DNA from 4 places in the Embleya sp. NPDC050154 genome. Region 1 is predicted to be linked to each of the others. Evidence: riboswitches for the same ligand, from Rfam matches in the RefSeq annotation. Region 1 holds a riboswitch; each other region holds the start of a gene.
The links. A riboswitch is a leader RNA that binds a small molecule or an ion and turns the genes downstream of it on or off. The one in region 1 is predicted to bind cobalamin.
Positions count from the first base shown of each region.

Region 2: it holds a riboswitch for cobalamin, as region 1 does, so the genes downstream of both, metE (5-methyltetrahydropteroyltriglutamate--homocysteine S-methyltransferase) here and ACIBSV_RS33750 (CoA-acylating methylmalonate-semialdehyde dehydrogenase) in region 1, are expected to answer to the same signal.
Region 3: it holds a riboswitch for cobalamin, as region 1 does, so the genes downstream of both, ACIBSV_RS15160 (energy-coupling factor ABC transporter permease) here and ACIBSV_RS33750 (CoA-acylating methylmalonate-semialdehyde dehydrogenase) in region 1, are expected to answer to the same signal.
Region 4: it holds a riboswitch for cobalamin, as region 1 does, so the genes downstream of both, ACIBSV_RS29565 (ribonucleoside-diphosphate reductase subunit alpha) here and ACIBSV_RS33750 (CoA-acylating methylmalonate-semialdehyde dehydrogenase) in region 1, are expected to answer to the same signal.

Region 1 is NZ_JBITJP010000019.1:139,194-147,873, forward strand. It holds gene ACIBSV_RS33745 (hypothetical protein) at 1-762, shown strand, start outside; cobalamin riboswitch at 963-1,133, shown strand; gene ACIBSV_RS33750 (CoA-acylating methylmalonate-semialdehyde dehydrogenase) at 1,335-2,834, shown strand; gene ACIBSV_RS33755 (acyl-CoA dehydrogenase family protein) at 2,839-3,981, shown strand; gene ACIBSV_RS33760 (enoyl-CoA hydratase/isomerase family protein) at 3,978-5,057, shown strand; gene mmsB (3-hydroxyisobutyrate dehydrogenase) at 5,054-5,980, shown strand; gene ACIBSV_RS33770 (enoyl-CoA hydratase) at 5,977-6,753, shown strand; gene ACIBSV_RS33775 (hypothetical protein) at 7,560-8,129, shown strand; gene ACIBSV_RS33780 (hypothetical protein) at 8,126-8,680, shown strand, end outside.
Region 2 is NZ_JBITJP010000001.1:463,745-467,262, reverse strand. It holds gene ACIBSV_RS02150 (flagellar hook-length control protein FliK) at 143-676, shown strand; cobalamin riboswitch at 897-1,118, shown strand; gene metE (5-methyltetrahydropteroyltriglutamate--homocysteine S-methyltransferase) at 1,275-3,518, shown strand, end outside.
Region 3 is NZ_JBITJP010000006.1:102,141-110,820, forward strand. It holds gene ACIBSV_RS15150 (class II aldolase/adducin family protein) at 696-1,550, shown strand; gene ACIBSV_RS15155 (RDD family protein) at 1,697-2,242, shown strand; cobalamin riboswitch at 2,432-2,641, shown strand; gene ACIBSV_RS15160 (energy-coupling factor ABC transporter permease) at 2,669-3,382, shown strand; gene ACIBSV_RS15165 (energy-coupling factor ABC transporter substrate-binding protein) at 3,379-3,774, shown strand; gene cbiQ (cobalt ECF transporter T component CbiQ) at 3,779-4,522, shown strand; gene ACIBSV_RS15175 (energy-coupling factor ABC transporter ATP-binding protein) at 4,519-5,367, shown strand; gene ACIBSV_RS15180 (PP2C family protein-serine/threonine phosphatase) at 5,386-6,456, opposite strand; gene ACIBSV_RS15185 (Fpg/Nei family DNA glycosylase) at 6,551-7,378, opposite strand; gene ACIBSV_RS15190 (ribose-5-phosphate isomerase) at 7,541-8,008, opposite strand; gene ACIBSV_RS15195 (hypothetical protein) at 8,046-8,680, opposite strand, start outside.
Region 4 is NZ_JBITJP010000015.1:185,997-194,676, reverse strand. It holds cobalamin riboswitch at 594-845, shown strand; gene ACIBSV_RS29565 (ribonucleoside-diphosphate reductase subunit alpha) at 921-3,239, shown strand; gene ACIBSV_RS29560 (ribonucleotide-diphosphate reductase subunit beta) at 3,257-4,234, shown strand; gene ACIBSV_RS29555 (helix-turn-helix domain-containing protein) at 4,353-5,156, opposite strand; gene ACIBSV_RS29550 (NAD(P)-dependent alcohol dehydrogenase) at 5,294-6,307, shown strand; gene ACIBSV_RS29545 (VOC family protein) at 6,451-6,828, shown strand; gene ACIBSV_RS29540 (hypothetical protein) at 7,063-7,233, opposite strand; gene ACIBSV_RS29535 (MOSC domain-containing protein) at 7,411-8,118, shown strand; gene ACIBSV_RS29530 (amidase) at 8,253-8,680, opposite strand, start outside.

The DNA.
Region 1 (8,680 bases):
GCGGGGCTGCTCTTGGGCTACCTGGCCTTCCTGGGGCTGGGAATGCACCAACGAGCCGGTGTGGGGTTGCCGCTGTTGCCTTCCAAGGCGGACCGGGTCGCGCTGAAGCGGAACGCGCAGGTGATCCGCGCGCTGCGTCGTGGTGACGTCGAGGGGGCGCACGAGCACAGCAAGGGCTTTCCCGACACGCCTGTGGGTCAGGCGCTCGGGGCCGTGTCCCAGTGCATGGTGCTCTTCGCGCGAGGACACGGCCCGGCGGGGGCGGAGGTCGTGCGCCGGTGGTCGGCGGCGCATCCTCGCGACGACGCGCTCGGCCGCATGATGTCGCACGCGCACACCGACTTCTCCGCGATGCTGCTGGTCCAGGGTTCGGCGGACGCGGCCGCGATGTTGCCCACACTGCGCCCCGCCGTGGCGGGTTCCGGGCGGGCCCATCGCCGCAAGGGCTGCGTGGCCGAGTTCGCCTTGGACCTGTACGAGGGGCGCGTGGAGCGGGCGGCGGCGCGGGCTCGCCGATGGCGTCGGCGCGCCGCACGGCAACGGAGTCGCTGGATGGGCGCCGAGTGCGAATGTCTGCTTGCGATCTGTTCGGCCGCCGCGGGCGACCCGGACGCCGCCCGCGCCGCACTGGCGAACGCGGAGCGTCTGGCGTACGCCCACCCGGCCATCGGACTTGCCCGCGCCCGAGTCGAGGCGTGCGCCGCCGCGGCGGTGCGGCTCGAACCCACCACGGCCGTCACGGAGCCGAAGCACATCCGATAGCCGCGCAGGCGGGCGCAGATCCCCCTCCGGCACGGCAAGGCACCGGCACCACACGTCGAACGTGCGCACGCGTGCACCCGCCGCCCCCGTTCCGGCGGTGACGTCCTCGCGATGCCCGGACCGCCACCTCGTCACGTCGCTCCCGCACGCGATCAAGCTCGATCGGCGCTGGACTTACTAGGACGTCCGACTATATCGTCTTGAACTACAAGGTCCGCGGTGCAGGGAAGTCGGTGTGAATCCGGCACGGTCCCGCCACTGTGACCGGGGAGTGCGCTGCCGAGGCACCACGCCACTGGCGAAAGCCGGGAAGGCGGGCGGCGTGTGTCGATCCGGAAGTCAGGATACCGGCCGCGGGTATATCCGTGTTGTCCACGAGGATGGAGCAAACACGCATGACGCCGGTCTGCGCACTCGCCCCGGACGATCTTGCGAACGTCGAGGTCGTCGGGCTCGCCTGACCACCCTCACGTGCCACCCGACCTCGGCAACCCCGCTCCCCGAAGCGGCGGTTGCCGTGGTCGGGTCATTGCCCCGCCTCCGGATCGCACCTGACGAGAGACAGGTCGTTCATGGTCCGCGAGCTTTCCCACTTCATCGGCGGCAAGCACGTCCAAGGCGCGTCCGGCGCGTTCGGCGACGTGTACGACCCCAACACCGGACGCGTGCAGGCGCGCGTCCCGCTGGCCGACCGCGCCGACACGCTGGCGGCGATCGCCGACGCCGAGCAGGCACAACCGGCGTGGGCCGCCTGGAACCCGCAAAAGCGCGCCCGGGTGCTCTCCCGATTCCTGCAACTGGTCGAGCCCGAACGCGATTCGCTCGCCGAGCTGTTGTCGGCCGAGCACGGCAAGACTATCGCCGACGCCCACGGTGACCTGCAACGCGGCCTGGAGGTTGTGGAGTTCGCCGTCGGCATCCCGCACCTGCTCAAGGGCGAGTTCACCGACAACGCGGGTACCGGCATCGACGTGCACTCGCTGCGCCAGCCGCTCGGTGTGGTCGCCGGCATCACCCCGTTCAACTTCCCGGCGATGATCCCGCTGTGGAAGATCGCCCCGGCCATCGCGTGCGGCAACGCGTTCGTCCTCAAGCCGTCCGAACGCGACCCCTCGGTACCGCTGCGCCTGGCCGAGCTCTTCCTCGAGGCGGGACTGCCGCCGGGTGTGCTGAACGTGGTCAACGGCGGCAAGGAGTCCGTCGACACACTGCTGGAGGACCCGCGCGTCCAGGCGCTGGGCTTTGTCGGCTCGACCGCGATCGCCGAGTACGTGTACACCTCGGCCACCGCGCGCGGCAAGCGCGCCCAGTGCTTCGGCGGCGCCAAGAATCATCTGATCGTGATGCCGGACGCGGACCTCGACCAGGTCGTCGAGGCCCTGATCGGCGCCGGATACGGCTCCGCGGGCGAGCGCTGCATGGCGATCTCCGTCGCGGTTCCGGTCGGCGCGGAGACCGCGGACGCGCTGGTGGCCAAGCTCGTCGAGCGCATCGCCACGCTGCGGGTGGGCCCCTCCCACGATCGCGACGCCGACTTCGGCCCGTTGGTGGGTCGGGACGCGCTCGCTCGGGTGCACGACTACCTGGACATCGGCGTGCGCGAGGGCGCGAAGCTGCTCGTCGACGGCCGTGACGTGCGCGTCCCCGGCCACGAGGACGGCTACTTCGTCGGCGCGTCGCTGTTCGATCACGTCACGCCCTCGATGCGGGTGTACCGCGAGGAGATCTTCGGTCCGGTCCTGTCGGTGCTGCGCGCGGCCGACTACGAGGACGCGCTGCGACTGGCGAGCGAGCACGAGTACGGCAACGGCGTGGCGATCTTCACCCGCGACGGCGACACCGCCCGCGACTTCGGTCGCCGGGTGAACACCGGCATGGTCGGCGTCAATGTGCCGATCCCGGTACCGGTGGCCTACCACACGTTCGGCGGGTGGAAGCGGTCCGGATTCGGCGACCTCAACCAGCACGGACCCGACTCGATCCGCTTCTACACCCGGACCAAGACGATCACCTCGCGTTGGTTCTCCGGTGCACGCGAGGCCGCGAGTTTCACCATCCCCACGATGGGCTGACCCGATGAGCACCCTCACCGAGGATCAGCTCGCGATCGTCGAGACGACGCGGGACTTCGCCCGCGAGCACCTTGCCCCGCACGCGATCGAGTGGGACCGCACCAAGCACTTCCCCGTCGATGTCCTGCGCAAGGGCGCCGACCTCGGTCTCGGCGGCATCAACGTCCGTGAGGACGTGGGCGGTTCGGGTCTGAGCCGACTGGACGCCGCACTGATCTACGAGGCGTTGGCCGGCGGTTGCCCGAGCATCGCCGCCTACTACTCCATCCACAACATGGTCGCCTGGATGATCGACCGCCACGGCAACCCCGAGCAGCGCCACAGGTGGCTCCCGGACCTGTGCGCGATGCGCGGTCTGGCCAGCTACTGCCTGACCGAACCGGGCGCGGGGTCCGACGCCGCCGCACTGCGCACGCGCGCGGTGCGCGACGGGGACCACTATGTCCTGCACGGGGTGAAACAGTTCATCTCCGGCGCCGGGTCCTCGGCGGTGTACGCGGTGATGGCGCGGACCGGCGGGGACGGCGCCGACGGGATCTCCGCGTTCGTCGTGGAAGCCGACTCACCCGGGCTGTCCTTCGGCGCGAACGAGCTGAAGATGGGCTGGAACGCCCAGCCCACCCGCCAGGTGGTCCTGGACGGCGTGCGTGTGCCGGTCTCCCACCGGCTGGGCGCCGAGGGCGACGGCTTCCGGATGGCGATGGGCGGCCTCAACGGCGGCCGGATCGGTATCGCCGCCTGCTCGCTGGGCGGCGCGGGGGCGGCCCTCGACGCCGCCGTGGCTCACCTCACCGATCGGGAGGCATTCGGCGCCAAGCTGATCGACGCCCAGGCGTTGCGTTTCGAACTCGCTGACATGGCAACTGAGTTGGAGGCCGCGCGCACGCTGGTCCGGCACGCGGCGTCCTGCCTGGACCAGGGCGATCCTGCCGCGCCGCAACTGTGCGCGATGGCCAAGCGGTTCGCCACCGACACCGCCTTCTCGGTGGCCGACCGCGCGCTGCAACTGCACGGCGGCTACGGCTACCTCGCGGACTACGGCATCGAGAAGATCGTCCGCGACCTGCGGGTGCACCGCATCCTCGAAGGAACCAACGAGATCATGCGCGTGATCGTCGCGCGCGGACTGATCGGAGCGACCCGATGACCTCCACGACGGAGCAGGAGACGGTACTGACCCGCCGTCAGGCGGGCCTCGGCCGGATCGTGCTCAACCGGCCCCGGGCGCTCAACGCCCTCACCCACGCCATGGTTCGCGGGATCGACGCCGCGCTCACCGCGTGGGAGCACGACGAGGACGTGCGACTGGTGGTGATCACCGGCGCGGGCGAGCGTGGGCTGTGCGCGGGTGGCGACATCCGGGCCATCCACGCCGACGCCGTCGGCGGCGGCACCGGCAGTCTGGACTTCTGGCGCGACGAGTACCGGCTCAACGCCCACATCGCCCGCTATCCCAAGACCTATGTCGCGGTCATGGACGGCATCGTGATGGGTGGCGGTGTCGGTGTGTCCGCGCACGGCGGCCTGCGGATCGTCACCGAACGCTCGACGATCGCCATGCCCGAGACCGGCATCGGGTTCGTCCCCGACGTCGGCGGCACCCACCTGCTCGCCCGCGCGCCGGGCGAGTGCGGCACCCATCTGGCGCTCACCGGTTCGGCGATCGGCCCCGGCGACGCGATCGCCTGCGGGCTCGCCGACCACTTCATCCCCTCGCACCGGCTCGACGCGGCCCTGGAGGCGCTGGCCGGCCGCGACAGCGGCGAGGTCGTGGCGCGGTTCGCCGAGCCGGCGCCGGGCGGTGAACTCGTCGAGCGGCGTGGGTGGATCGACGCGTGCTATGCGAGCGACAGCGTCGAGGAGATCCTCGAACGCCTCGAGGCCGATGGGGAGCAGGCTGCGAAGCAGGCCGCCGAGCACATCCGGGCCAAGTCGCCCACCGCGCTCAAGGTCACCCTGGCGAGCCTCCGGCGGGCTCGCGAACTCGCTTCCCTGGAGGCCGTGTTGGATCAGGAGTACCGGGTCTCGACGGTGGCGCTGGGCACGCCCGACCTGGCCGAGGGCATCCGTGCCCAGGTGATCGACAAGGATCGCGCGCCGCGCTGGTCCCCCGACACGCTCGAAGCCGTACGGCCCGAGCAGGTCGCCGCATTCTTCGAACCGCTGGGCGCACGCGAGTTGGGCCTGGCGATCTCGCCCTCGACCGAGGAGGCCTGCCGATGAGCACCGCGATCGCATTCGTGGGATTGGGCAACATGGGCGGCCCCATGGCCGCCAACCTGGTCGCCGCCGGACACCGGGTCACCGGGTACGACCTGGTCCCGGAGGCGCTGGAGCGCGCGCGGGAGAGCGGTGTGCGCATCGCGGCCTCCCCCGCCGAGGCCGTCGCGGACGCGGATGTGGTGATCACGATGTTGCCGAGCGGGCCGCACGTGTTGGCCTGCTACCGGGGTTCCGCCGGCTTGTTGGCGGCGGCGCCCGCCGGTGCGGTGTTCGTCGACTGCTCCACCATCGACGTCGCGGACGCACACGCCGCGCACGAGGCGGTGGGCGCCTCCGGACGCCGGTCGCTGGACGCGCCGGTGTCCGGTGGGGTGGTCGGCGCGGTCGCCGGAACGCTCACCTTCATGGTCGGCGCCGCCGACGAGGACTTCGCCGCGGTCGAGCCGGTGTTGACCGCGATGGGCCGCCGCGTCGTGCACTGCGGCCCTCCCGGCGCCGGGCAGGCGGCGAAGATCTGCAACAACCTGATCCTGGGCGTCACGATGATCGCGGTCAGCGAGGCGTTCGTGCTGGGCGAGCAACTCGGGCTCTCCCACCAGGCGTTGTTCGACGTGGCCTCCGCGGCGTCCGGTCAGTGCTGGGCGCTGACCACGAACTGCCCGGTGCCCGGGCCGGTTCCGGGCAGCCCGGCCGACCACGATTACCGGCCCGGGTTCGCCGCGGCCCTGATGGCCAAGGATCTGCGGCTGGCGGCGAACGCGATCCGGGCCGGCGGGGTGTCCGCCGAGCTCGGGCTGCACGCGGCCGAGGTGTACACGGCGTTCGCCGAGAACGGCGGCGCCGAGCGCGACTTCTCCGCCGTCATCCACTCCATCAGAGACCACGCCGACACCGGCGCGAACGAAGGAAACCGCACCACATGAGCGACTACGAGACCATCCTGCTGGAGCGGCACGACCGCACCGCGGTGATCACCCTCAACCGCCCGAAGGCCCTGAACGCCCTGAACCTCCAGGTGATGGCCGAGGTCGTCGACGCCGCGACCACGCTCGACCGCGATTCCGACATCGGCTGTCTGGTGATCACCGGGTCCGCCAAGGCGTTCGCCGCCGGCGCCGACATCAAGGAGATGCAGCCCAACGACTACATGGACGTCTATCTCGCCGACTGGTTCTCCGCGTGGGACCGACTCGGCGAGGTCCGCAAGCCCACCATCGCCGCGGTTTCCGGCTACGCGCTCGGCGGCGGATGCGAACTCGCCATGCTGTGCGACATCCTCCTCGCCGCCGACACCGCCGTGTTCGGCCAGCCGGAGATCAAGCTCGGTGTCATCCCCGGCATCGGCGGCTCGCAACGCCTGACCCGGGCGGTCGGCAAGGCCAAGGCCATGGACCTGTGTCTGACGGGCCGCACCATGAACGCCGAGGAGGCCGAACGCGCCGGCCTGGTCTCGCGGGTCGTGCCAGCCGCCGACCTGCTCACCGAGGCCCTGGCCACCGCCGAGATCATCGCGGGCATGTCCGCGCCGATCGCGATGATGGCCAAGGAGAGCGTCAACCGCGCCTTCGAGACCACTCTGGCCGAGGGTGTGCGCTTCGAACGCCGCCTCTTCCACGCCACGTTCGCCACCGCCGACCAGAAGGAGGGCATGGCGGCCTTCACCGAAAAGCGCCCGCCTTCGTTCATCCACCGCTGATCCAAGGAGGTGGAGCGCGCTCGGCCCCGGATCAGGGGCCGAGCGGCCGGGCGGCCGTCGAGGACGCCCCGGACATCACCCCGCGGCCGTACCCGGTCACGACGGACAGCCCAGGAGCGGTTCTCGCGCCACCGCGATCCGGCCGAACCTGTCGGGTGCCGCCAAGCGGCATGACCGATGGTCCACTCTTTTGCGCGGTCCACGTCCGGTGTGTCGCCGGCCCATCCGGATGCGATGCCCGCGGTCCCATGTTTGCCTGAACGGGAGTCATTCCGGTGCGTCGTGCGCGCCGGAACGCGCTTCGCCACGGCTCCGATCGAGTCGCGAGCCTGCTCTCCGGTCGGGGATACGCGGAAGGATCAGCGGTGGAAGAGTCCGAGGGTCCCACCCGGCGCCCGGCGCCCGGGCGGAGCCGGCGACTGATCGCGGTCTCGGGGTTGCTGGGTGCGCTGCTCTGCGTCGGAGCCGGCGTCATGGCGCCGATGGGCATCGCGCACACCCAGGTTGCACCGCCACCCCCGCCGCCTCCGCCTCCGCCGCCTCCGCCTCCGCCGCCTCCGCCTCCGCCTCCGCCACCGCCGCCACCTCTGGCACCGGAGCCTCCCCCACCACCGAAACCGCCACCGGTCACCTATCCACCGGACGGTCCCTCCCCCGTGGTTCCGACCCCGCCCCCTCGCCCTCGGGGAACGACGGCTCCACCACCCTCCCAGAGCAAGCGGCCTCCCTCCCCGGGGACGACGCCTGCGCCTGATCCTCGATCCCGCCCCGCTCTGGTCCTGGCCCCCGTGAGGGGCAGTGCCGGCATGACGGTGGCGATCTCCGGTTCGGCCTTCTCCGCGTGCCGTCCCGGATCCCGGATCGACATTCGTTGGGACGGTGCCGGCGTCGCCTCCCTCGATGCGCCGGTTACCCCGAACGGGGGCAGTTTCAGCGTCCGGTTCGTGGTCCCCAAGGGCGCGTCGAAGGGGAGCCACCAGGTTTCGGCGCGATGTGCGGAAGCGGACGCCTCCGCCTCCTTCGAAGTCACCACGGGCACCGGACCGGGTTCTTCTCGGCAGCCGACCGCAACCCGCTCTCCGTCGTCGTCTGCGGTGCCCGGCACCGGAGCCGGCTCGAGCTCGGGCTCGGGCTGGGTGATCGGGGCGGTGGTGATTGGCGGTCTCCTGGTGGCCGCGCTCGCGGGCTACTTGGGCTTCTCCCACCAACGGCGGGGACCGCGATGGACCCGTCGACACGTCCGTGCGGTGCTGCGACCGGGTTTCGCGTCGGATGGGGTGCAGGACGTCAGGGACACGCGCGGAGCGAGCCGGACGGTACGGCTCGAACCTCGTTCGGACCCCGGTGAACAGACCATCAAGGAGGTGGACCCATGACCGACGCCGTGCCGCATCCCACGTCCGTGCGCGAACTGTTGTTCGGCGACGACGTCGAAGCCGCCACGGAAACGCTCGTCGACGCGGCTCGCGAACACGAGGTCGCCACGATCCTCGAGCGCGGAGCCCAAGGTCTCACGGACAACGCGAGCCGGACCGTCGAGCGTGAGGTCGCCTCGGTGGTCAACGGCTTCCTGAGCCTGGATCTCCTCGACCTCGTGGCCGCCGGATGGGCCAAGCACGGCGCGATGGTCGAGGCCGCGCGACGCACCCGTGCCGCCCCGGACACCGAGGAGGTCGTCGCTCTGGCAACCCATCAGGTCACGTCCACCCATCGCCCCTGCGTCGACCTGAGGGTCGACGGTGTCCGGGTCGGCACCCTGGAGATCGGCCTCACTGTCGCCTTCGACGTCGAGGGGATGCTGGCGGTCGTCCGCCAAGCCCACCTGACGTCGCTGCGCTGTGGCACCTGCACGACCACCGGCACGTTGGCGATGCAGGAAAGAGTCGTCGCCAGTCGCCACTGCAATCTGGACCTACCGGGCGCCATG
Region 2 (3,518 bases), on a different contig from region 1:
CGCTGAAGCCCGGATTTCACGTCCGGCGGTGTCTCGTCGGCGCGATGCCGGGGTCGGCGGTCCTGTGAGGAACATCGCTCGGCCCGGGCGGCATCGGTTCCGCCGCTCGTGCCGACGCCCGTCGCACGAAGGGAATCCGCACGTGAAATCTCGTGGGAACAAGGCTCGAATAGGCCGGCTGGTCGGGGCACTCGCCCTTCTCCTGCTGCCCGCCACCGCCCAGATCACCGTGAGCGCACCCGCCGCCTACGCCATCGACCCCACCAAGGGCTCCGCCGGCGTCTGCCCGGACGCCAACGGGGTGACCGTGATCGTCGACTTCCAGGAACTCGGCGGCGCCACGCTCACCCGTTGCGCGCCCGGCGACCAGGCCACCGGTCTGGCCGCGCTCAAGAACGCCGGCTTCCAGATCCAGGGCACGAACCGGTGGGGCGAGGCGTTCATCTGCCGGATCGAGGGCAAGCCCGGCACGGACACCGAGCCCTGCGTCAACACCCCTCCGGCGTCCGCGTATTGGTCGTACTGGCACGCGCCGAACAACGGCACTTGGACGTACAGCTCGTGGGGTGCGACCAACCGCAAGCCCCCGCTGGGCAGCTTCGAGGGCTGGTCCTTCTCCAAGGACAAGACCTCCACCACCAATCCGCCCCCGCGCGTGGCCCCCACGCGCCCGTAGGGCCGACCCGGCGTCGGATCCGAAGCGAGGTCGTCCTCGGCTCCGCGACCGCGTTCGTTCCGCCGGTCATCGCCGACGCGCGTGATTCGGTCGGAACGAACGCCGGGAACGGACCGCGCACGCCTGCCCGATCGGCGCCGGCGGCGGCATCCGCCTCGCGCGTACGTCGTTTCACCGTCCACCGGGTGGACTCGCCTGCCGGACGCGCCCATCGCCGGCTAAGCTGACGGACGCAGTCGGTTCGCCCTGCCCGCCAGGCAGGCGCGTCGTAAGAGGGAACCCGGTGTGAATCCGGGACTGCCCCGCAGCGGTGAGTGGGAACGACCGCCGTCAACAGCACTGGGCCCCAGGACGGGCCCGGGAAGCGACGGCCAGTAGGAGTCCGCCCTTTCGGTGGACGCGCCCACGAGTCCGAAGACCTGCCACTGCCCGTGTGCCGACGAGGCACACGGTGATCTCGGTGACCTCGTGGGCGGGTCGGCGGACAACCCCGGTGGCACACGTGCGCGACAGCGCCGAAACGCCCCGGCGGCTTGCCATCCCTTCGCGCCCTCGATCCGTCCCGGGATTCCGGAGACAACTCGCGAAGGAGAGTTCCGTGACCACCAAGTCCGCAGCCGCGGCAACCCGCGCCACCGTGTACGGCTACCCCCGACAGGGCCCGCGCCGGGAGTTGAAGAAGGCCATCGAGGGCTACTGGGCCGGTCGGGTCACCGCCGACGGGCTTCGCGAGACCGCGGCCGAACTGCGCCGCGCCAACCGCGATCGGCTCGCCGATGCCGGTGTACACGAGGTGCCCACCGGCGACTTCTCGCTCTACGACCACGTCCTGGACACCACCGTGATGGTCGGCGCGATCCCGCCCCGCCACCGTGCGGCCGTCGAAGCCGACGCCCTGGACGGCTACTTCGCGATGGCGCGCGGCACCCAGGAGGTGGCGCCGCTGGAGATGACCAAGTGGTTCGACACGAACTACCACTACCTGGTCCCCGAACTCGGCCCCGACACCGTGTTCTCCGCGAACTCCGCCAAGCAGGTCGCCGAGTTCGAGGAGGCCGTCGCACAGGGCCTGACCGCCCGCCCCGTACTGGTCGGACCGATCACCTACCTCCTGCTCGCCAAGCCCGCGCCCGGCGTCGCGGCCGACTTCCAGCCGCTGACCCTGTTGGATCGACTACTGCCGGTGTACGCCGAGGTGCTCGCCGACCTGCGCGCGGCCGGCGCCGAGTGGGTGCAACTGGACGAACCCGCGCTGGTCCAGGACCGCAGCTTCGCCGAACTCAACGCCATCGCACGCGCCTACCGCGACCTCGGCGCGCTCACCGACCGGCCCAGGCTGCTGGTCGCCTCGTACTTCGACCGCCTCGGCGAGGCGTTGCCGATCCTGGCCAAGGCGCCGATCGAGGGGCTCGCCCTCGACTTCACCGGAGCCGCGTTCGCCAACCTGGACGCCCTGGCCGCCGTCGGCGGACTGCCCGGCAAGCGCCTGGTCGCCGGCGTCGTCGACGGGCGCAACGTGTGGATCAACGACCTCGGCAGGTCGCTGGCCACCCTGGGTACCCTGCTGGGCCTGGCCGAGCGCGTCGACGTGTCCGCGTCCTGCTCCCTGTTGCACGTGCCCCTGGACGCCGGCGACGAGCGCGACATCGACCCGCAGGTCTCCCGATGGCTCGCCTTCGCCCGGCAAAAGACCGAGGAGATCGTCACGTTGGCCCGCGGCCTGGGCCAGGGCACGGACACCATCGCGACCCATCTCGCCGCCAACCGGGCCGACCTGGCCGCGCGCAAGACCTCCGCCCTGACCCGCGACCCCGCCGTACGTGCCCGCGCCGCCGCGGTCACCGACGCGGACGGCCGGCGCAGCCTGCCCTACGCCGAGCGCGCCGCGGCCCAACGTGCCCACCTGGGACTCCCGTTGCTGCCGACGACCACGATCGGCTCCTTCCCGCAGACCGGCGAGCTGCGCACCGCCCGCGCCGACCTGCGCGCCGGACGCATCGACGAGGCAGGCTACGAGGAACGCATCGAGTCCGAGATCCGCGACGTGATCTCCTTCCAGGAGAAGGCCGGAATCGACGTCCTGGTGCACGGCGAGGCCGAACGCAACGACATGGTGCAGTACTTCGCCGAACAACTCACCGGATACGTGGCCACCCGGCACGGCTGGGTCCAGTCGTACGGCACCCGGTACGTGCGCCCGCCGATCCTGGCCGGCGACATCTCCCGTCCCGAGCCGATGACCGTGCGCTGGACCTCGTTCGCCCAGTCGTTGTCCGACCGCCCCGTCAAGGGCATGCTCACCGGCCCCGTCACCATGCTCGCGTGGTCCTTCGTGCGCGACGACCAGCCGCTCGGAACCACCGCCCGGCAGGTCGCCCTGGCGCTGCGCGACGAGGTCCGCGACCTGGAGGACGCGGGGGGCTCGGTCATCCAGGTGGACGAACCAGCGCTGCGCGAGACACTGCCGCTGCGCGCCGCGGACCGCGCCGAATACCTGGCCTGGGCCACCGAGTCGTTCCGCCTGACCACCTCCGGCGTGCGCGCGGCCACCCAGATCCACACGCACATGTGCTACGCCGAGTTCGGCGACATCGTGCAGGCGATCGACGACCTCGACGCCGACGTGATCAGCCTGGAGGCCGCCCGTTCGCACATGCAGGTCGCCCGGGAGCTCGCCGCCCACGGCTATCCGCGCGAGGCCGGTCCCGGTGTGTACGACATCCACTCCCCGCGCGTCCCGAGTGCGGAGGAGGTGACCGCTCTGCTGCACGAGGGGTTGACCGCGATCCCCGCCGGGCGGTTGTGGGTCAACCCCGACTGCGGCCTCAAGACCCGCGGCTGG
Region 3 (8,680 bases), on a different contig from region 1:
GGGATCACCGCGATCGGGTCGGCGTCGACTGCTGCGTTGGGATCGGCCTCGATTGCTTCGATGACATCCGCCTCGGTCACAGGGGTCCACTCGGTGTCGGACCCGGTCGGCAGGTCGCCTGATCTGCGCCGGGACGGCCTCGACCTTCGCGGGGGTTGTGCCATCTCCGCCCAACTCCTCGCGATCGGGCTCCTCGACGTCGAAGCCCGGGCGGGTGAACCCCGCCGGCCCGCGTCCGCCTTGGCCCGCACCGGCACCGGATCGCCGCGGCCGAACACGGGCGTCGCCGAGGGCGCCCGTGCGCCGATACTCACAACCTCCGTCGAATTCACGCCCCCGCCGCTCAAGTCACGCGCCCCTTCCCCCTGTGTGCGCCCGTTCTTTCCGCGCGCCCGTACTTTGCGCGTTGCCCGTATCTTGTGCGTCTGTCGCGGGTCCGGAAATTCGAGTTCGACTGCTTCGAACTCGACCTCCCGGACTCACTGAACGGCAGCGTAGAAGCAGCTCGAAGAGCCCTGCGGCCAATATTCGATTAATTTCCGGAAACCCGGTCCCAACGCGACCCGGGCGCTAAAATCCCCGGCCTCGCACGAACGGCCCGCCGTCGGGGGCTGTCCTGGGAAGTGACTCGCCGGTAGCGTCGGCCGCGTCCCACGCCCCGCATAGCAGTCCGAGTCGAGTTCGAGGAGACGCACATGTCCGGCACCGATGCTCCGCAGGCCCAGGACGTGCCGGGCCGGCAGCCGACCCCGCCGCTGCCGGTGTCCCCGGCCGACCTGAGCTTCGCCCTGCCGCCCACGTTCGAGACCGTCGAACAGGAGCGCCGGCACCGCAAGGAGCGGTTGACCGCGGCGTTGCGGCTGTTCGGTCGGTTCGGCTTCGAGGAGGGGGTGGCCGGCCACATCACCGCGCGTGATCCGGAGCTCACCGATCACTTCTGGGTCAACCCGTTCGGGATGTCGTTCAAGCACATCACCGTGGACGACCTGATTCTGGTCAACCACGAGGGACAGGTCGTCGAGGGCCGATTCCACGTCAACCAGGCCGCGTTCGCGATCCACTCGCAGATCCACGCGGCCCGTCCCGACGTGGTCGCGGCGGCACACAGCCACTCCGTGCACGGCCGGGCGATCTCCGCGCTCGGCATCCGACTCGAACCGATCACTCAGGACGTGTGCCCGTTCTACGAGGATCACGAGCTGTTCGACGACTACGCGGGCGTCGTACTCGACGCCGAGGAGGGCCGCCGCATCGCCAAGACGCTCGGCCCGCGGAAGGCGCTGATCCTGCGCAACCACGGCCTGCTCACGGTGGGGCAGTCGGTCGACGCGGCGGCGTGGTGGTTCATCACCATGGAGCGCTCCTGCCAGGTACAGCTGCTCGCCCAGGCGGCCGGCGAGCTCAAGCCGATCACGCCGGAAAACGCGCGGCTGACCCGGGAACAACTGGGCAACGACACGGTCGCCTGGATCAACTACAAACCGCTGTACGACGTGATCAGCCGCTCCGAGCCGGACCTGTTCGGCGTGGACGGCCCGATGACGATCTGATCACCCGAGAATCCGATCGCCGCCGTCGGCGCCGGATCCGGGCCATCCGGTCCCGGCCGCCGACCGGATCCGCCGACCGGGCGCAATCTCGCCGATATCCGGCCGCGTCGGGAGTCAAATCACCCGGTTGCGGAAAGTACAACAGCATGTACGAACGGAGCCTTCCGCGGCACTTCGCCCGCTCGGCGCGGCCCGCCCGCCCGCGCGCCCGGGTGTGGCTGCCCGAGGTCGCGAGCCCGGTCGGCCCCTCGGTGCTGTGGCGCCGGATCGGCCAGTTCGTGGTGGACGTGCTGGCGTCCGCGCTGTTGCCCGGCGCCGCGATGTTCCTGTTCGTCCTGCTGCCCACACATCCCGACGGTTCGATCCGCAGCGGCCCGCTGACCGCGACGATCACCGTCGGTGTGCTGATGGTCGCGCTGGCGATCCTGTTCTGGTACTGGGTACTGCGGCCCGCCGAGCACGACGGGCGCACGTGGGGCATGCAGATGTTCGGTATCCGGGTCGTGGACGTGTCCGGTGGGCGGGCGGGGCGGCGTCAGCTCGGGATCCGCTGGCTGCTGCTGTGCGTCGACGCGTTCGCGCTCGGCGCGGTCGGCCTGACCGCGGTGCTCACCAGCGAGCGGCGCCAGCGGGTCGGTGACCGGGTTGCGGGCACCGTGGTGGTCCGGGGCCGAGGACCCGGCCTGGACTGAGCACCGCGCGGCGTGCCTCGGCGCCGAGCCGCGCCACACCGCGCCACTCCGCATCGCACCGCAATCGCGCCCCGCCGCACCCGTCGACGATCACGCTCCGGAATGCGGCAATTGCTCGACCGCTCCGCCCGCATTGTGGTCTTGCGCACGGTTTGCAAAAGCCATCTTGTCGCCATGTCCATCCGACCACTAGTGTCGGCTCGCCGTGGTGCTCGGGAAGCCGGTTCGATGCCGGCGCGGCCCTCGCCACTGTGATCGGGAAGTTCTCCTCCACCCCCGCGGAAACGTTGATTCGTCGCCGCGGGAAGCCACTGGGACCGCTCGCGCGGCCCCGGGAAGGCGGAGATGTGAACGTACGACCCGTCAGCCAGGAGACCGGCCACGGCGATCGTCCGTCCACGAGGTGTTGGAGAGGGACCCTTCCTCATGCATATCGCAGAGGGCTATCTGCCCTGGGAACACGCTGCCGCCTGGGGCGTCGCGTCGGCCCCGTTCGTCGTCCACGGCGCCCGCGCGCTCACCCGCGAGGTACGCGACAAACCCGAGAACACGCTGCTGCTCGGCGCGTCCGGCGCGTTCTCGTTCGTGCTGTCCGCGCTCAAGATCCCTTCCGTCACCGGTAGTTGCTCCCATCCCACCGGTACCGGACTGGGCGCGATCCTGTTCCGGCCGCCGATCATGGCCGTACTGGGCACGATCACCCTGCTCTTCCAGGCGTTGCTGCTCGCGCACGGCGGGCTGACCACGCTCGGCGCGAACGTGTTCTCCATGGCGATCGTCGGCCCGTGGGCCGGCTACGGCGCGTATCGGCTGGCCCGTTCGCTCCTGGACGGACGCGGCGGCACCACTCCGCTGGATGTCGCGGTGTTCGTGGGCGCGTTCGTCGCGGACCTGAGCACCTACTGCGTCACCAGCGTGCAATTGGCCCTGGCCTTCCCCGACCCGGACAGCGGATTCGCGGGCGCGTTGGCCAAGTTCGGCGGCATCTTCTCCCTCACCCAGATCCCGCTGGCGATCAGCGAGGGTCTGCTGACCGTCCTGGTCGTGCGCTTGTTGCGGCAGTCCAGCCGCGGCGATCTGGTCCGGCTCGGTGTGGTCACGGACGCGCGGATCGCGCGCGAGGAGGAGAAGTCCAAGTGAAGCGCTCCACGAAGATCAACCTGCTGATCGTGTTGGCCGTGGTACTGCTCGCGGTCCTGCCCGTGGTGTTCGGCATGGGCGACCACAAGGACGAGCCGTTCGCGGGCGCCGACACCCAGGCGGAGACCGCGATCACCGAGAACGACCCGGACTACGAGCCGTGGTTCAGCCCGCTGTACGAACCGCCGTCCGGAGAGATCGAGTCCGGTCTGTTCGCGTTGCAGGCCGCCCTCGGCGCGGGCGTGGTCGGCTACATGTTCGGGGTCAAGCGCACCCGCCGCCGGCTCGCGCCGGATGCCTCGGACACGCCCGACGAACCGACCGCCGCTTCGGCGAATGCCGCCGGGGCGACACCAGCGGACCAGACGCCGGCATCGGTCCCGGGCCGCTGATTCCGTGCTGCCGATCGACGCGGCGGCGCACGCGAGTTCGTGGCGTCACCGCCATCCGGCCGACAAGGCCGTGCTCTCCTTCGGGCTGCTCGGGTGCGCGGTGGCACTGCCGCCGTGGCCCGGCGCGGTCCTGGTCGCGGCGACCGTCCTGGTCGTCGCGTTCGGCTTCGCGCGCGTGCCCGCCCGGCGGTTGTGGCGGGCCGCCCGCGCGCCGCTCGGATTCGCCGCCACCGGCGCGCTCGCCCTGCTCGTCACGATCGGCGCGGACGGCGTCGGCTGGGCCCCCAACGGGCCGCGCCACGCCGCCGAGTTGCTCGCCCGCTCCACCGCCGCGGGCCTGGCAATGCTGCTGTTCGCGTTCACCACACCGCTGTCGGACGTACTGCCGAGGCTGACCCGGGTGGGCGTGCCGGCCGCCGTGGTGGACGTCGCCGCGGTGATGTATCGAATGTTGTTCCTGCTCTACGACACGACCACGCGGATCAACCAGGCCCAGGCGGGCCGGCTGGGTCACCGCACCCGGCGAGCCCGTTGGCGCTCGGTGGCCGGGCTCGGCTCGGCGGTCTTCGTGCACGCGTTCGCCCGCGCCCAGCGCCTGGAGGCGGGTCTGGCCGGACGCGGCTACGACGGGCGCCTGCGGGTGCTGGTGGACGAGGTACGCATCTCGCGGGCGTTCGTCGCGGGCTCCCTGTTCGTCGTGGCGGCGGTCGTCGCCGCCACTCTTCTCCTGGTATCGGTGGTGCCGTGATTCCGTTGCGGGTACGAGAGATCGGCTACGCCTACGAGGACGGGCCGGCCGTGTTGAGCGGGCTGTCCCTGTCCGTTCCGACCGGGCGGGCGCTGGCGCTGCTCGGGCCCAACGGCAGCGGGAAGACCACGCTGCTGCGGCTGTTGACCGGCGGCCTGACACCGGACTCGGGGCGGGTCGAACTGCACGAGGTGCCGATTCGGCACGACCGCAAGGGGCTCACCGCGCTGCGGCGGGCCGTGCAACTGGTCGTCCAGGATCCCGACGACCAGCTCTTCTCGGCGTCGGTGGCCCAGGACGTCTCGTTCGGGCCGCTCAACCTGGATCTGGACCCGGCCGAGGTGCGCTCGCGGGTGGCCGAGGCACTGGCCGCGCTCGAAATCACCGAACTGGCCGAGCGGCCCGTGCACCTGCTGTCCTTCGGCCAGCGCAAGCGGGTCGCCATCGCCGGCGCGATCGCGATGCGGCCCGAGGTGCTGGTGCTGGACGAGCCGACCGCGGGCCTGGATCCGGCCGGGCAGGAAGCGCTGTTGCACACGCTCGCCCACTTGCGTGCGACCGGGACGACGGTGGTGATGGCCACCCACGACGTGGACCTCGCGCTGCGCTGGGCCGACGACGCGGCGGTCCTCGCACACGGGCGCCTGCACACCGGGCCGGCGCACGAATTGCTCGCGGACACCGAGTTGCTGGCCGCCGCGAGCCTGCGGCCGACCTGGGCGCACGCGGCCGCCGCCGTACTGGCCGCACACGGGCTGGCCCCGGCGGGCACCCTGCCGCGCACGCCAGCCGAACTGGCGGCCCTGGCGTGTCCGGCCCCGAGCACCGCGGAGCCCGCCCACTGAGCGAACCCCCGGCCGACCTCAGCGCCGGCGCAGCAGCACCACCGCGCGGTCGTCGCCCACGTTGCGCCCGGCCGCCGCCACGATCCGGCGCGCCGCGTCGTGGAAGTCGTCCCGGACCAGCCGCTCGGCCTCACCGAGGAAACGGTCGATGCCGGTGGCGATGTCCTCGCCGGGCATCTCCACCATGCCGTCGGTGAACAACAGGAGCGCGTCGCCGGTGCCCAGCCGGCCCTTGACGCCCTCGAAGGTCGCGTCCTCGATCACCCCCAGGAGCGGGCCGACCGCCTCGATCACGTGCCAGCGCCCGGAGCCCGCGTCCCAGTGCACGCCCGGAGGGTGTCCCGCCGAGATCAACTCGTACTCGCCCGACTCCAGGTCGAGCACGACGTGCACCGCCGTCGCGAAGCCCTCCGCCCACTCCTGGCGCAACAGGTAGTCGTTCGCCGCCGGCAGGAAACCGTGCGGGGGCAACGAGCCGAGCAGCCCGCCGAACGCGCCGGACAACATCAACGCGCGCGTGCCCGCGGCCAGCCCCTTGCCGGAGACGTCGACCAGCACCACCTCGAGCACCCGCCCGCCGCCCGCGCCGCGGGAGGCGACCAGGAAGTCGCCGGAGAACGACTGCCCACCGGCCGGTCGCAGCACCACCTCGGTATGCCACTGCGGCGGCAGCACCGGCATCTCGCCCTGGGCCCGCAACCGGTCCCGCAGGTCGAACAACATCGACTCGCCACGCGTCCACTGCACGCCCAGGCGGGTCCGCATCCGGGCCATCAGCAGCACGATGCCCGCGATCGCCCCGACCACCACGATGGTGCCCGCGGTGACCTCTTCCGGGTCGTGCACCTGGTGCTGCGCGACCAGTACGCCGGCGGTGGCCGCGTACAGCAGGAGCAGGCTGGGCATCCGCAGCACCAACCCGCCGACCAGGATCGGCAGCGCCGTCATCGTGGCCGGGAACCACGACGCGTTCACATCCGAGAGCAGGCCGCACGCGGTGACCGCGGCCAGCAGTCCGGCCAGGGCGAACCCGTCGGAGGGGAAGACCCGATGCCGCAGCCAGGTCGCGACGCGCCGGCCCGAGCGCACGAGTGTCGCGCGCCTCCCGGTCCGGCTTGCCCGGTTTCCTCTGCTTGTCGGCGCGGCCACCCCGCGACACTACCGAACGGTCACCAATCGGAGGTTACGCCGACGGCTGACAGGTGGGACACCAGAACAGATTCCGGCCGACCAACTCGGCGGTCTTGACCGGGGTTTCACACACCAAACACGGCATGTCGGTGCGCCGGTAGACGTACACCTCGCCACCGTGGTCGTCCTTGCGCGGCTCGCGCCCCATCGCCTCGGGGGTGTGCTCGGGGCGCACGGTGTCGATCCGGCCCGACAGCACGCCCTCGCGCATCAGCAGCACCAGGTCGGCCCACATCGCGTCCCAGGTCTCCCGCGCGAGCCGGTTGCCCGCCAGTCGGGGATCGACGCCGAACCGGAACAGCACCTCGGCGCGGTAGACGTTGCCCACGCCCGCGAGCACGTTCTGCTCCATCAGCAGCGCGCCGATCGGCTTCGCGCTGCGTTGGATCCGCTGCCACGCCGCCGCCGGGTCCGCGTCCGCCCGCAGCGGGTCGGGGCCCAGCCGGGCGTGCACCGCGTCCTTCTCGGCCCGGTCCAGCAGTCGGCAGGCGGTGGGGCCGCGCAGGTCGGCCCAGGCCGCGCCGCCCGGCACCTTCGCGGCCAGCCGCAGCCGGACCTGGCCGACCGGGTCGGGCAGCTTGTCGCCCTCGCCGAAGGAGAACTGTCCGTACAGGCCCAGATGCACGTGGATGTAGCGCTCGCCGGAGAACTCCAGGAACAGGTGCTTCCCGTGCGCGTCGGTGGCGACCAGGGGCTCCCCGTCGAGCAGCGCCGCGCTCTCCGCGAATCGGCCCTGCGGGCTGCTCAGCCGCAGCGGCAGTCCGCCGAAGCGCTCCTGGTGGGCGGTGGCGAGACGGTGGATGGTGTGGCCCTCGGGCACGCGGCCTCCAGTGCGGCGACGAATGCGAAGTGGTGGATTCGGTGGTGAAACCCGGTGGTGGATGCGCGGTGGTGTGACGCCTCCACGTTACCGATCCGCACCGACATGGCGGCGCCCCCGACCGGACGGACCGATCGGGGGCGCCGGCGGAGCGGCCTCGGGCTACGGCAGGGTCGGCAGTTCGCCGGTGTTCTCGTACTTGGTGAGCATGTTGATCCGGCGGGTGTGCCGCTCGGCCTCGCTGTACGGGGTGTTCACGAAGACCTCGAGGAACTTCGTCGCCTCGTCGAGCGAGTGCATGCGCGCGCCCATCGAGATCACGTTCGCGTTGTTGTGCTCGCGGGCCAGCGACGCGGTCTCCTGGCTCCACACCAGGGCGCAGCGCACCCCCTTGACCTTGTTCGCCGCGATCGCCTCGCCGTTGCCGGAGCCGCCGAGCACGACGCCGAGGCTGCCCGGGTCGGCGGCCACCCGCTCGCCGGCCCGCAGGCAGAACACGGGGTAGTCGTAGGAGTCGGCCTGTACGGCCGGGCCGCAGTCGACGGCCTCGTGGCCGTTGGCGTCGAGCCACGCGATGAGGTGCTGCTTGAGGTCGTAGCCGGCATGGTCGGAGCCGAGGTAAACGCGCATGGGCCGCAGTCTCTCAGGCTCGGTCCCGAACGTCCCATCAGGGCCGGTATCCACCGGGTGGCGTGTCCGGCGCACCGGTCGGCCGAGGCGGCGCGGTGGGCGGCGGGCCCGCGGGCCTGATGGTGGTGGGGGCACCGTAGGGCGACTGCGGCGGGAGGCCGAAGGCGAGGTTGCCGGGGGCGCCGGGCGGGCCGTACGCGCCGGCTTGGCCGTAGACGGTCATCGGGGGCGGCGGGTAACCTGCCGGGCTCGCCGCCCCGCGCGCCGCCACGTAGCCGGCCGCCGCGGCCAGGCCCACCAGCCAGCCGGTGAGCAGCCCGAAGTAGGCGCCGGCCTGGATCGTGGTCATCGCGTCCTGGAAGCCCGAGACGCCGCGCCTGCGCCCGGCCTCGTCGTGCACGATCGTGAAGACGGTCAGCGAGTGCAGCGCGCCGCCGAGCACCAGCGAGAACCAGCCGACCACGAACGCCACGAAGCCGCCGGCACGCTCGCTCAGGCCGCGCGCACCGAGCGCGAGCACCGCCGCGACCACCACGAACAGCACCGCGATGCCGACATAGCCGGCGGTGACGTCCTTGGTGGTGAAGCTGACCCGGAACTCGTCACCGAGTTCGCCCTTGTCCGCGATCCACAGCGGATGGCCGATGATCCGCAGCAGCACCATGTACCACT
Region 4 (8,680 bases), on a different contig from region 1:
GTACGAGGCGTTGGTCGCGGAGTGGCGCGACTCGGGCCGGGAGGTACCCCGGCCGGTGGACCGATGCCCCGACCGCCCGGCGCGACACGCGCGCCCATCCGGGGCCGGCCCCCGCACCGGCCGCCCCTGAGGACGCCGCCGAGGCCACCTCCGAGGCAGCCCACACCGGCCGCCGGAGGCACCCGCCGACACGCCCGGCTCCCGCCTCGCCGACCCGCCCGTCGGACGCCGTACATGCCAGGCACGCCCCGCGGCCGACCGTACGCTCCCAATGCCTCGCCCTCGCCCGCTCGGCCGCCCCGCGAAGGTCTTTCCCTCGACGCCCGGACACCACGTTCGACAGGGGCTCGGCGACGCGCGCCGCGCACAACGCCGGCGTGTCGTGCAGCCATTCGGCGGCCCGCGCGCGAGTACCGTCATGCCGGGCGTACGCCGGGAGGAGACGATTCCGCTCGGCTCGGAGGCGCCACGACACCCGGTGTGGACGGCATCGCCGCCGGGAGTGGGCCCGTCCCGGCCGAAATCGTGGTACGTCGGGAATCGCGACACGACACAACACCTGGGGGTGCGGCGACCACCCCGCCACTACATATATGCTCTGCGACGCAGCTGGTTCGCCGTTCCGGTTCAAACGGAAAGGCGACGCAAGAGGGAACCCGGTGTGAAGCCGGGACTGCCCCCGCAGCGGTAAGCGGGAACGAATGTCGTCCTGCGGCGCCGAACGCCCGGAGGGGTTCGGCGCGCGACGACCACGGGGAACTCCGCGGCCCGCCGAGCACATCGTGCCCGGTGGCGCCCCGGCATGCCCGCGAGTCCGAATACCTGCCGGCTGTCCGCGCCTTCGGGCGTGGGGTCACTGTACGTACGAGCTCGCGAGGAGAGAGCACGTGACCGTTGTGGACAGCGTGGGCGCGACCCGGATGCGGATCGACGAAAGCCCCGAGGACCAACTGGCTACCCTGGTGCGCACCCAGGCGCGCGATCTGCCGGAGGTCGATCCGGATCGGGTCGTCCGCCGGGTCGTCGCGGGTCTCAACGAGGGCGCGGACAAGGGAGCGGCCGCGGACCTGGCGGTGCGTACCGCCGCCGAGCTGATCGCGGAGGAGCCCGCCTACTCGCGGCTCGCCGCGCGCCTGCTCGCCGGCCGGATCGCGGACGAGGCCCTCGACGCGGGGGTCACCTCGTTCAGCGCAGGCATCGCGCTCGGCCGGCGCGAGGGCGTCATCGGCGCGGAGACCGCGGCGTTCGTCGCCGAGCACGCCGCCGAGTTGGACGCCGCCGTGGACGTCGACGGCGACCGGCGGTTCGAGTACTTCGGCCTGCGCACCGTGTACGACCGCTACCTGTTGCGCCACCCGGTCTCGCGCAAGGTGGTCGAGACCCCGCAGCACTTCCTGCTGCGCGTGGCGTGCGGCCTGGCCCAGGAGCCCGGCGAGGCGATCGGCTTCTACCGGCTGATGTCCTCGCTCGCCTACCTGCCCAGCTCGCCGACGCTGTTCAACTCCGGCACCGTGCACACCCAGATGTCCTCGTGCTACCTGCTCGACTCGCCCAAGGACGAGCTGGAGTCGATCTACGACATGTACGGGCGGATCGCCCGACTGTCGAAGTTCGCCGGCGGCATCGGCGTGGCGTGGTCGCGGGTGCGTTCGCGCGGCTCGCTGATCCGCGGCACCAACGGGCACTCCAACGGCATCGTGCCGTGGCTCAAGACGCTCGACTCGTCGGTGGCCGCGGTCAACCAGGGCGGCCGGCGCAAGGGCGCGGCCTGCGTGTACCTGGAGACCTGGCACCCGGACATCCTGGAGTTCCTCGAACTGCGCGAGAACACCGGTGAGGACGCGCGCCGCACGCACAACCTCAACCTGGCCAACTGGGTGCCGGACCTGTTCATGCGCCGGGTCGAGGAGGACGGCGTCTGGTCGCTGTTCGACCCGAACGAGCTGCCCGAACTGCCCGACCTGTGGGGCGCCGAGTTCGACAAGGTGTACGAAGCCGCCGAGCGGGACGGCCGGTTCGTCCGGCAGATGCCCGCGCGCGACCTCTACGCCCGGATGATGCGCACGCTCGCGCAGACCGGCAACGGCTGGATGACCTTCAAGGACGCCGCCAACCGCACCTGCAACCAGGCCGCGGAGCCCGGCAACGTGGTGCACCTGTCCAACCTGTGCACCGAGATCCTCGAGGTGACCAGCGACGGCGAGACCGCCGTGTGCAACCTCGGCTCGGTCAACCTCGGCGCGCACGTGATCGCCGGCGAGGGCATGGACTGGGACAAGCTGCGCGCGACGGTGCGCACTGCGGTGGTCTTCCTGGACCGCGTGATCGACATCAACTACTACCCGACCGACCAGGCCGCCGCGTCCAACCCGCGGTGGCGCCCGGTGGGCCTGGGCCTGATGGGCCTGCAGGACGTGTTCTTCACGCTCGGCATGCCGTTCGACTCGGTCGAGGCGCGCGAGTTGTCCACGCTGATCTCCGAGGAGATCTACCTGACCGCGCTGGAGACCTCCTCGGCGCTCGCCGAGGCGCACGGCCCGCACCCGGCCTACGCCGAGACGCACGCCGCGCGCGGCCGGCTCCAGCCGGACCTGTGGGAGGGCGTGTACCCGACCCAGACCAAGCGCTGGGACGCGCTGCGCGACCGGGTCGCCGAGCACGGCCTGCGCAACTCGCTGCTCGTGGCGATCGCGCCGACCGCGACCATCGCCTCGATCGCCGGCGCCTACGAGTGCATCGAGCCGCAGGTGTCGAACCTGTTCAAGCGCGAGACGTTGTCCGGCGAGTTCCTCCAGATCAACGCCTACCTGGTGCGCGAGCTCAAGGCCCGCGGCCTGTGGACCCCCGCGGTCCGCGACCGGATCAAGCGCGCCGAGGGCTCGGTCCAGAGCATCGCCGAACTCCCGGAGGACGTGCGGGAGTTGTACCGCACCGCGTGGGAGCTTCCGCAGCGTGCGCTGATCGACCTGGCGGCGGCCCGCTCGCCGTACATCGACCAGTCGCAGTCGCTGAACCTGTTCATGGCCGACCCGACCATCGGCAAGCTGTCCTCGATGTACCGCTACGCGTGGTCCACCGGCCTCAAGACCACGTACTACCTGCGCTCGCGCCCCGCGACGCGGATCCAGCAGGCGACCGTGCCGGCGCAGGCCTCGGCCGCGCCCGTCGAGGAGATCTCGGACCTCGAGGTCATCGCCTGCTCGCTGGAGAACCCCGAAGCCTGTGAGGCGTGCACGTGAGCCTGCTCGATCCCGGAATGAACCTCACGCTGCGCCCGATGCAGTACCCGGACTTCTACGAGAAGTACCGCGCGGCGATCCGCAACACCTGGACGGTCGAAGAGGTCGACCTGCACAGCGACCTCGCCGACCTGGACAAGCTCAGCCCGGCCGAACGACACCTCGTGCAGCGCCTGGTCGCGTTCTTCGCGACCGGTGACACGATCGTGGCGAACAACCTGGTGCTGAACCTGTACCGGCACATCAACTCGCCCGAGGGCCGGCTGTATCTGTCGCGGCAACTCTTCGAAGAGGCCGTCCATGTGCAGTTCTACCTGACCCTGCTGGACACCTACATGCCCGACCACGAGGAGCGCGAGCAGGCGTTCGCCGCGGTCGAGCACATCCCCTCGATCCGGCGCAAGGCGGAGTTCTGCTTCCGCTGGATCGACTCGGCGATGGGCCTGGACCGGCTCGAATCGCGGGACGACCGGCGGCAGTTCCTGCTCAACCTGATCTGCTTCGCGGCGTGCATCGAGGGTCTGTTCTTCTACGGCGCCTTCGCGTACGTGTACTTCCTGCGCTCGCGCGGTCTGCTCAACGGCCTTGCCTCGGGCACCAACTGGGTGTTCCGCGACGAGTCCGCGCACATGGACTTCGCGTTCTCCGTGGTCGAGACGGTGCGGGCCGAGGAGCCCGACCTGTTCGACGACGAGCTCGCCGAGGACGTACGGCGGATGCTCGCCGAGGCGGTCGAGGCGGAGACGGCGTTCGCCGAGGACCTGCTCCAGGGCGGCGTGTCCGGGATGACGGTCGCCGACATGCGCTCCTACCTGGAGCACGTGGCCGACCGCCGGCTGGCCCAGTTGGGCATGGCACCGGTGTACGGCTCGGCGAACCCGTTCGGCTTCATGGAACTGCAGGACGTGCAGGAACTCTCGAACTTCTTCGAGCGGCGGGTCTCGGCCTACCAGGTCGCGGTCACCGGCTCGGTGTCGTTCGACGAGGACTTCTGAGTCCGGACGCCTTCGCGCGATCGCGCCGCCACCGCCCTGCCGTCCCGGTCCCGGGACGGCAGGGCGGTTTCGCGTTGTCGGGGGCGTGCCGGCTCGGCGGCGGCATGATGGGGGCGGGTCAGGACCGTTCGGCCGCGCGGCCGCGCAGCGCTGTGGCGGTGGCCTCGTCGGCCGGCAGGAACGCCTCCAGGTGCAGTTCGGCCAGCGTGATGTCGGTGGCCGTCGCGAAGGACGTCAACGTGGTCAGCAGCCGCAACTCGCCCGGGCCTTCCTCCGGGTCGCGCAGCCGCAGCGGGACCGCGAAGCCCAGGTGGTCGGGGCCCAGTCGGGCGTCCGGGACATAGCCGCGCAGTTCCTCGATGAACGCGTCGAGCAGCGGGTCCGGGCTGCGCAGCGCCTGTGCGCGCATGTTCTCCAGGACGTGATGCCCCCAGGCGTCGAGGTTCGCCACACGTGGCGCCATGCCCTCGGGATGCAGCATCAGGCGCAGCATGTTCATCGGCTCCCGGAGCAACTCCGGTGACGCCCCCTCGGTCAGCACGTCGATCGCCGTGTTGGCGGCGACGATCTGCCCGTACGGGCGCAGCACCATCGCCGGGTAGGGCAGGTGGCCGTCCAACACCGCGCGCAGCGCCTCGCGCACCGGGCGCAACATCGGTGCGTCCAGGTCCGATTCGGGGAAGACCGGCGCGTACCCGGCGGTGTGCAGCAGTGCGTTGCGCTCGCGCAGGGACAGGCCGAGCGATTCGGCGAGGCGGATGATCATGGTGCGGCCGGGACGCGATCGGCCGCTCTCGATGAAGCTGAGGTGGCGCTGGGTGGTGTCCGCGCGGGCGGCGAGTTCCAGTTGGCTCAGCCGCCGGGCGGTACGCCAGCGCCGCAGCTCGGCGGGGAAGTCCGGACCGTGGGTCATCGTGCTCATGAGGGCAGTTCTAGGCACTCGGAGGTATCGCCGGCAATTCCCCGGCGGGAATTGCCGGGCTCGGGCGCCTGTCGCAGGATCCTTCCCACGGCCGCCGAACGGGGCGGTTCGTGATCGGTCGAGAGAGGCACAACGCGATGAAGAGCTACCACCTGACACCCGGCGCCGGTATCGACGGTGTCACCCTCCGTGCGCACGACGAGCCGGACCCCGCGCCCGGGCAGGTGTTGCTCCGGGTCCGGGCGACCTCGCTGAGCATGCGCGAACTGCTGGTGCTGGACGGCGACTATCCGCTGCCGGTGTCGCCCGACGTCGTTCCCGGGTGCGCCGGGGTCGGCGAGGTGGTCGCGATCGGGGCGGGCGTCACCCGGGCCCGGGTCGGCGACCGGGTGGCGGCGACCGTGTTCCCGGACTGGATCGACGGGCCGTTCGCCCTGGACCACGCGGCGCAGCTCGGTAGTTCGCGCAACGGCATGCTCACCGAGTTCGCCCTGGTCGGCGAGCGGGCGCTGGTACACATCCCGGCGCACCTGTCGTTCGCGGAGGCCGCCACCCTCCCGCTCACCGCGGTCACCGCGTGGAACGCGCTGACCGGTGGCCGACCGCCGGTGCCGGGCGAGAGCGTGCTGACGCTCGGCACGGGAGCCGTGTCCCTGTTCGCGGTACAGCTCGCCAAGGCGTCGGGTGCGCGGGTGATCGCCACCACGTCGAGCCCGGAGAAGGCGGAACGACTGCGCGCGTCGGGCGCGGACGAGGTGGTCGACTACCGGGAGCACCCGCGCTGGGGCGAGGAGGTACGGCGGGTGACCGGCGGGCGCGGGGTGGACCGGGTCGTGGACGTCGCGGGGAATCTGACCCAGTCCCTGGCCGCGACGGCGCTCGGCGGCGAGATCGCCTTCGTCGGCCACTGGTTGGGGTCGGACGCGCCCGACGCGTCGCCGTCGCCGGCCGTGCTGTTCAACGCGGGCGTGGTGCTGCGTCCGCTCGCGGTGGGCAGTCGGGCACAGTTCGAGGCGCTGAACAGGGCGGTGGACATGTGGCGGCTGCGGCCGTGCGTGCACCGGGAGTTCGGCTTCGACGAGGTTCCGGAGGCGTTGCGTTACTACCGCAAGGGTGGGTTCGTGGGGAACGTCGTGATCGACCACGGGTGATGGACTGCGGCTCGCGGCTCGCGGCTCGCGGCTCGCGGCGGTCGGGCGGTTGGCGGTTCGCCGTGGGCCTGGGCCGTTCGGCCGATCCGACGCGGCCGGTAAATCCTTTGGGGCGATCGATTCGGGGTCGCACAATGGCGGGCATGGCCATTTCGCTGCACCACATCGTCATCGACGCACACGACCTGCCGGGACTCGCTCGTTTCTGGGCCCAGGTGTTGGGGTGGGAGGTGTTGTCGGAGCGCGAACGCGAAGTGGTTATCGGGACCGAGCCGGAAGCACCGATCGGGATCTGCTTCATGCCGGTGACGGACGTGAAGAAGACCAAGAACCGACTGCACCTGGACCTGACCCCCGGAGCGGGCCCCGGCGAACGGGAGGCGGAGATCGAGCGGGTGATCGCACTCGGCGCACGCCGCGTGGACGTCGGCCAGACCGGCACGGAATCGTGGACGGTACTCGCCGACCCGGAGGGCAACGAGTTCTGCGTGGTCCGGGCGAAGCGCACGCTGATCGCCTAGGTGTCCCGACGCCCGATCGCCGCCACGCCGAAACCCGCCTGCGGGCCTGTCTGTTGCGGGCAGGCCGACCCGTGGGCGGGTTTCGGGTGAGGTGGGATGGGACCGGACGAGGGCCGGGCGTCCGGGAGTTCGCCGTGCGGCCTGGGGTGGGGCGCCGGCGTCGGTGTGGCCGGGCCGGGCAAGCGCGCTTCGAATTCGCGGGTGAGCGACGTGAGTTCGTCCCGGGGCGACGGGTCAGCCGGTGCCGGTGGGCGGGTTGCCCGAGCCGGTGCCGCCACTGCCGCCACGACCACCGCGGCGGCGGGCGAGTCGGTCCCGCACGAGCCGACGGCCCTGCTCGACCTGGCGCGGATTGCGCCGGATGTATCCCTGGATCTTCTTGATGGTGTTCGACAGCGAACTCATGCCGTGGTCCCTCCCTGAAGCCCGGGCGCCCGGGCCTCGGCGTCCCCGAGGGCGCCGATAACTGGTGTTTGCCCGAGTTCGGCCCGGGATACGCGGTGATCGAGGGCGCAATTGCCGGGATTCGGCGGTGAATCGGCTCGCCGGCGCCTTCGCGAGCCGGCCCGGTAGCCTGCCGGTATGCCGCATGTGATCTCCGTCAACCTGGCCCACCCCCGACCCAACCCGACGAAGTCCGACGTCACCACGACGGGGATCGACAAGCGGCCGGTCGACCGCCCGGTCGCCGTGCGCGCACCCGGCCCCAAGGATTCGGGACTGGGCAGCGGACTGGTCGGCGACGGGGTGTACGACCGACGGCACCACGGCGGCGACGATCAGGCCGTCTACGCGTACGCGCGGGAGAACCTGGACGTGTGGGCCCGCGAGTTCGGCCGCGAACTGGGCAACGGCGGCTTCGGGGAGAACCTCACCACGTCCGGCCTGGACCTGGAGGCCGCGCTGATCGGCGAGCGCTGGCGCGTGGGCGAGGCGGGTCCGCTGTTGGAGGTCTCCGTCCCGCGCATCCCATGCGCGACCTTCGCGCACTGGTTGGACGAGCGGCGATGGGTGCGGCGATTCACCGAACGGGCGCTTCCGGGCACCTACCTGCGCGTGATCGAACCGGGCGAGGTGTACCCGGGAGCCCCGATCACGATCGTGTCCCGCCCGTCCCACGACGTCACCATCGGCATCTGCTTCCGAGCCCTGACCCTCGAACCCGACTTGCTGCCCCGGCTCCTCGACATAGCGGAACTCCCGCACGACGTCCGCGACATGGCCCACAAACGCATCACCCCGGACGTACGCTCGGGCCGACATTCCCGTCTGTCTGCTCATCGATCGTGACTTCGGCAAGGCCGTGGTGCATACGCTGCCGGGGCTCGATCGCGAAGACCACCCCGTCCATCGGGCCCGTGCGGAAGTCGACCCGGCGGAACGGATCGTGCTGCCGCCTCCTTATCCGGAGCTGGAGTTGGGGGCTATTCGTCGACGAAGGTCGGGGGTGTGCGGTGGTGCCAGGGGAGGGCTTGTTCGAGGAGGCCGGCGAGGCGGAAGAGGGTGTCCTCGCGGCCGTAGGGGGCAACCAGTTGCACGCCGATCGGTAGTCCCGAGCTGCTTTGGGCCAGGGGCAGGCTGAGGGCGGGTTGGCCGGTGATGTTGAAGACGACGGTGAACGGGCCGTACGCGAAGATGGCCTCCAGCCAACCGCGGACCGAGTGCTTCGGGTCGTCGTAGTCCAATGTGCCGTGCGGCGCCGGGAGTTGGCCCAGCGTCGGGGTGATCAGCAGGTCGTACTCGGTGAAGAAGGTGCCCACCGAGCGGGAGACCCGGTTGTGCGCGCCGAACGCGGCGAACAGGTCGAGTGCGCTCAAGTCCCCGGCGTCGCGCAGGATCTGCCGGGTGACCG